2 linked regions of the Rhodobium gokarnense genome follow. The protein of the gene in region 1 interacts with the protein of each later gene in a pairwise test. Links are inferred from orthologs where the notes say so. Each region holds a gene or a part of one and is shown on either strand. Other genes may lie near its edges. The genes, in order: recO and recR.

Region 1 (3,082 bases):
CAAGGTGCTGGCCCTCAACAAGATCGACACCATGCGCCGGGAAGACCTCCTCGCCGTTGTGGAAAGCATCAATGCCCGCGGCAGCTTCGAGGAGACGTTCATGATCTCCGCCTTGACCGGCGACGGCGTTCCGGACCTTGGCAAATACCTTGCCGCCAACATGCCTGAAGGCCCGTGGCACTATCCCGAGGACCAGATCTCCGACCTGCCGATGCGCTCGCTCGCGGCCGAAATCACCCGCGAGAAGCTGACCCTGCGCCTGCACGAGGAACTGCCCTATATGGCGACGGTCGAGACCGAGAGCTGGGAGGAATTCCGCAACGGCTCGGTCCGCATCCAGCAGACCGTCTATGTCGCCCGCGACAGCCACAAGAAGATCCTGCTCGGCAAGGAGGGCCGCACCATCAAGGCGATCTCCAAGGCCGCCCGCGAGGACATCGCCGAGGCGATCGGCCAGCCGGTGCACCTGTTCCTGTTCGTCAAGGTGCGCGAGAAATGGGTCGACGACCCGGAGCGCTACCGCGAGATGGGGTTGGAGTTTCCGAGGTAGGTTTTTCGCTCACGGCCCGCACCGCGCATTGCGGGCGCGGCGCAACGGCGCCGGGCCGCGGTCGCAGCCTGATGGAGCGACCTCGCGGCGGTCGGACGAACAAGGTCAAAACACTCTCTGCGTCATTGCCGGGCTTGACCCGGCAATCCATAGGGCGTTTCATTTCAAGCGGTTAGGTCGTTTTGGGTTTGGAGTGCAGGCGAGCTGCGGCACGACGCGCAGGACGGTCCCTCGGGCGGGCCGCCGGACTGGATTGCCGCGTCGGCCTAACGGCCTCCTCGCAATGACGACGAAAATGTAATGCGTCATTGCGAGCGCAGCGAAGCAATCCAGTCCTTTCGGCAGCCCCGCGAAATAGGGCGAAGAGAAGGGCACGAGTGCCAGAAAAATGGAATGGAGCGACGAGGGAACGGTCATCGGCGTGCGCCGCCACGGCGAGACCAGCGTCATTCTGGAGATGATGACCGTCGCCCATGGCCGGCACCTGGGGCTGGTGCGCGGCGGCCGCTCGCGCCGCATGCAGGCGGCCCTGCAGCCCGGCAACGACCTCGTGGTCACCTGGCGCGCGCGCCTCGACAGCCACCTCGGCCTCTATGCCGTGGAGCCCGTAAAACTGCGCGCCGCCGGCGTCATGGAGACCGCCTTCGGCGTCCATGTGGTGCAGACCGTGTCGTCCCTGCTGCGCCTGTTGCCCGAGCGCGACCCGCATGAGCGCCTGCACCTGATGGCCGTCGCCATCCTCGACCATCTCTCCGATGCCCCGCTCACCGGCGAACTTCTCGTCCGCTTCGAAACGCGCCTTCTGGAAGAGCTCGGCTTCGGCCTCGACCTTTCCTCCTGCGCGGCGACCGGCACGCGCGAGGACCTCGTCTACGTCTCGCCGAAATCCGCCCGCGCCGTCTCCCGCGAGGCGGGGGCACCCTACAAGGACAAGCTCCTTGCCCTGCCGCCCTTCCTGCTGACCGATCCCGGCGAGCGCCCGCCCGCCGCGGATATCTCCGCCGGCCTCGCACTCACCGGCTTCTTCCTCACCCGCCACATCTTCGAGCCCCGCGGCCTGCCCCCCTTGCGCGAACGCGACCGCATCGTGGAGGAACTGAAGGGGTGAGGGCGTGCGCGCTCGTGTCCCGCGCTTCTGACCCCGTCCATCTGCTAATCCTTGGCGAAAATCATCCCAAGCCGGAGTTCTTTCGATGCTGAGACGTCTGTGGCAGTCGGCAATGATCGGCCTTGCGCGCTCCTCTTCGCTGAAGGGCTGGATCCAGAAGAACCGCACGGCCGCCGCCATGATGCAGCGCTATGTGGCGGGCGGTACGGCCAAAGATGCCGTCGCCACCGCCCGAGACCTTGCCGCAAAGGGCATCTCCGTCTCCCTGTTCTATCTCGGCGAATATGTCGAGACCCGCGAGGGCATCGACGAGGCGGTCCGCGAAAAGCTCTCTGCGATCAAGGCGCTTTCGGAGGCCGGCCTCGATATCCACGTCTCCGTCGATCCGACCCAGATCGGCCTCGGCGTGTCGTCCGACCTGATGACGGAGAACGCGCGCGTTATCGGCAAGGCGCTGGCAAACGCCGCCCGCGGCCCCGGCCGCCATTGCCTGATGCTCGACATGGAAGACCACACAACAGTCGACGCCACGCTCGCCCTCCACGACGACCTCGCCGCAGACGGCGTCCCCGTCGCCGTCACCATGCAGGCCTATCTGAAGCGCACCGAAGCGGACCTTGCAGCCCGCATCCGGCCGGGCGGCATGGTCCGCCTCGTCAAGGGCGCCTTCGTCGCCGGCCCCGAGATCGCCCATGTCGGCAACGCCGCCATCAAGGAGAACTCGCGCCGGCTCATCGACCTCATGCTGTCGGAAAAAGCCCGCGACCGCGGCTTCTATCCCGTCATCGCGACCCACGACGACCGCCTGCAGGCCTACGCCATCGAACGCGCCGAGGCCAACGGCTGGGCCCTCGACGCCTACGAATTCGAAATGCTCTTCGGCGTGAGAACCAAGCTCGCCGAAACCCTCGCCGCAAGCGGCCACCGCATCCGCCTCTACACCCCCTTCGGCCGCGACTGGTGGCCCTACGGCATCCGCCGCATCGGCGAAAACCCCGCGAGTTTGCCGCTGCTGGTGAGGTCGGTCGTCAGCGGGTAGGACACGTCGCGCCGGCTTCCGTTGGGCGCCCACCACTGGCAACTCTCCGAACCTCACGATTGCGTTTCTTTTTCGACGTCTGCGAGAAAGGAACACTCCCGCAAGCCGGGAAGATTGCCGTCACCCCGGACTTGATCCGGGGCCTATTGCCCGTCTCAAAGCGGTATGTCGTTGGTTGGTAGGATAAAGCGGTTGCCAAGAGCCCAGGCCGCCCCCCGGTCGGTGCGGTATACCGTGTGGAAAGGGGCAATGGATCCCGGCTCTCCGCTACGCTACGGCCGGGATGACGGGGAGAAGGTGGTGCGCCCGGAAGCATCGCAACGTCGCTTCCGAAAAACCGAGAGCGTGGTAGCTACGATGCGCACGCCGGAATCCTTGGAAATCG
Region 2 (3,062 bases), on another replicon or contig:
CCACCCGGTCCAGGAGGTATAGCCCGAGGACGAGCCCCGGCAGGCTTGCCAGGTAGAGCCAGCGGAACCGCGAAAGGGTCGTGCGGAAGTGCCCGGCCTCGATCATCACCAGGCTGTTGCTGATCAGGGACGGGACGATGACGAGGGGCATCGCCGCCTTCAGGCCGATGGCGAGCGCCAGCACCGGCAGCGCGGAGGTGGAAAAGCCGAGGCCCGTCGCGCCCTTGACGAAGGCAGCGAAGAAGAGACCGGCGGCGACGATTGCGAGTTGCTCCGGCGACACACATTTCCTCCCGTTTGCCCGGTTCCCTTCCGCGCATTGCGCGGCACCGACCTGTTATGGCAAAAGGCGGCGTTGTTCCACATTTGCACGTTGCATTCGTTCAAACGCTCCCGGGTTGGCGCCTTTTCCTCCCGCACCGGCGACCGGCAGAGCGGCCCCCAGCAACGCAGCGTTCCGGAGACCGGCTCCATGACCGACACCCGCTTCGATGTCCTCGGCATCGGCAACGCCATCTACGACCTTTTCGCCCATGTGGAGGACGATTTCCTCGTCCAGGAGAACCTGATCAAGGGCTCCATGCGCCTGGTCGAGACCGAGGAAGCCGAACGGCTCTATGCCAAGATGGGTCCGGCCGTCGGCGCTTCGGGCGGCTGCGCCGGCAACACCGTCTCCGGCGTCTCCTCGTTCGGCGGCTCGGCCGCGTTCGTCGGCAAGGTCGCCGACGACGATGTCGGCCATGCCTATCGCCACGACATCCGCGCCTTCGGCGTCGGCTTCGACACGCCGACGCTGGTCGACGGATCGCCGACCGCGCGCTGCATGATCCTGATCTCGCCGGACGGCGAGCGGACCATGAACACCTATCTCGGCGCCAGCCAGGAGCTGACCCCGGCCGACATCGACCGCGACACGGTGGCGGCCGCCGCGGTCACCTATCTGGAAGGCTATCTGTGGGACCCCCCGGCAGCCAAGGAAGCGTTCCGCACGGCGGCCAAATATGCCCACGAGGCCGGCCGCAAGGTGGCGCTGACGCTGTCGGATTCCTTCTGCGTCGATCGCTTCCGCGAGGAGTTCCTGGACCTGGTGCGCAGCGGCCTCGTCGACGTCCTGTTCTCCAACGAGCACGAGATCCACGCGCTCTACCAGACCGCGGATCTGGCGACCGCGATCGCGGCCGTCCGCCAGGATGCGCCGCTCGCGGTCATCACGCTCGGCGCCAAGGGCTCGATGGTGGTCTGCGGCGAGGAGACGACCGAGGTTGCCGCCGCCCCGGTCGACCGGGTGGTGGACCTCACCGGCGCCGGCGACCTCTATGCCTCCGGCTTCCTGTTCGGCCTGTCGCGGGACTTCGACCATGCCGACTGCGCCGAGCTCGGCGGCATCGCGGCTTCCGAGGTGATCACCCATGTGGGCGCGCGGCCGGAGAAGTCGCTGCGCGACCTGGCAGCGCAGCGCGGCTTTCCGATCTCCTGATCGGCCCGCGCCGGCATGGCGTAGCGTGGCGTCAGAGCGCCGTGCGCTGGCGGATGGCGGCGGCGAGCGTTCCTTCGTCGAGATAGTCGAGCTCGCCGCCGACGGGAACGCCGTGGGCGAGCCGCGAGATCTTGACATCGAGGCCGGCGAGCTGGTCGGAGACGTAGTGGGCCGTCGTCTGGCCTTCGACCGTCGCATTGACGGCGAAGATGATCTCCTTCACCCCGTCCTCGCGTGCCCGATCGATCAGGCTTTCCACGTTGAGGTCCTCCGGGCCGACGCCGTCGAGGGCGGACAGGACGCCGCCGAGCACGTGATAGCGGCCGCTGACGGCGCCGGCGCGCTCCAGCGCCCAGAGGTCGGCGACGTCTTCGACGACGACGATGACGGACGGGTCGCGGCGCGGATCGCGGCACAGGGTGCAGGGATCGGCGGTATCGATGTTGCCGCAGACCTGGCAGGTGACGATGGTGTCCCGGGCAGCCGCCATGGCGGCGGCGAGCGGCACCAGCAGGGACTCTTTCTTCTTCACCAGGTGCAGCGCCGCCCGGCGGGCCGAGCGCGGGCCCAGCCCCGGCAGCTTGGCCAGCAACTGGATCAGCCGCTCGATTTCCGGTCCGATGGGCGAACTCGCCGTCATGTGTCGTGTCGTTCCCTGGAGATTGCGCAAGGCACATTATGCGCTTTGCCGACTGTTCGGTTTTCGTTTTTCAACGGAGCGGCGGGCTTGCGGCGGTTGCCGGATCGTCCGGCTGGCGCGACCTCGCCGGCGCTTTTCCCCTTCTCGGCGTCATTACCGGGCTTGACCCGGCAATCCATCGGGCATTGCGCCCTGCCGCTCCCTCATCATGGACCACCGGGTCAAGCCCGGTGGTGACGCGGAGTGAAGGGTGAGGCCGAGCAAAGACGGCATCGTTCGAGGCCAGCAAGGACGCTCAGAGTAGAAGACGCGCAACGAGAAATCCGCGTCCCATCCGCCACTCGCTTCCTCAGAACGGCATCTTCATGCCCGGCGGCAGGCCCATGCCGCCCATCATTTCCTTGGTCTTTTCCTGCATGACCTCTTCGCTCTTGCCGCGCGCGTCGTTGACGGCGGCCATCACGAGGTCCTCCAGGATCTCGATCTCTTCCGGTTTTGCCAGCGAGGGATCGATCTTCAGGGCCTTCAGCTCGCCCTTGCCGGAGAGCGTTGCCGTGACGAGGCCGGCGCCGGCGCTGCCCTCGACCTCGATCTCGGCGATCTGCTGCTGCATCTCGGCCATCTTGCCCTGCAGGTCCTTGGCCTGCTTCATCATCTTCAGAAAATCCATGGCGTCCTCGTTTGCGTGGGCTGATATCGGTGTCAAAAGCTGCCTGAAATCCGCGCCCGGTCAGTCGGCGTCGTCGTCCGTCTCGCCGTCGCCGGGCTCGGCGTCCGGGTCGGCCGCCGCCGGCTCCGGTTTGGTGACGCGGACGCCGACGATCTCGGCGCCGGGAAAGGCGGAAAGGATCGCCGCGACATTGGGATCTTCCTTCGCCTCGGCAAGGAGGCGGTCGCGCTCGGCGTCGCGGCGCTGGCGCAGGGTCGCGCCGCCGCCCTCGCGGG

What was found.
Region 2: the proteins of recO (region 1) and recR interact in binary tests that used the Escherichia coli proteins (3 or more experiments, as listed by UniProt). The link is inferred for Rhodobium gokarnense from one-to-one orthologs.

What each region holds. Positions count from the first base shown.
Region 1 is NZ_JAOQNS010000012.1:26,102-29,183, reverse strand. What follows is about bases 33-2,798. They hold recO (DNA repair protein RecO), read left to right. Parts: upstream 33-938; coding sequence 939-1,658; downstream 1,659-2,798. Other genes in these bases: M2319_RS18375 (proline dehydrogenase family protein), read left to right, coding at 1,744-2,697; era (GTPase Era), read left to right, coding at 33-550. Also shown: more of era, read left to right, coding at 1-32. UniProt on the Escherichia coli protein: Involved in DNA repair and RecF pathway recombination.
Region 2 is NZ_JAOQNS010000019.1:22,377-25,438, reverse strand. The notes cover bases 314-3,059. They hold recR (recombination mediator RecR), read right to left. Parts: upstream 2,118-3,059; coding sequence 1,509-2,117; downstream 314-1,508. Other genes in these bases: M2319_RS22355 (DNA polymerase III subunit gamma/tau), read right to left, coding at 2,848-3,059; M2319_RS22360 (YbaB/EbfC family nucleoid-associated protein), read right to left, coding at 2,467-2,787; M2319_RS22370 (adenosine kinase), read left to right, coding at 473-1,477. Outside these bases: M2319_RS22375 (sulfite exporter TauE/SafE family protein), read right to left, coding at 1-283; more of M2319_RS22355, read right to left, coding at 3,060-3,062. UniProt on the Escherichia coli protein: May play a role in DNA repair. It seems to be involved in an RecBC-independent recombinational process of DNA repair. It may act with RecF and RecO.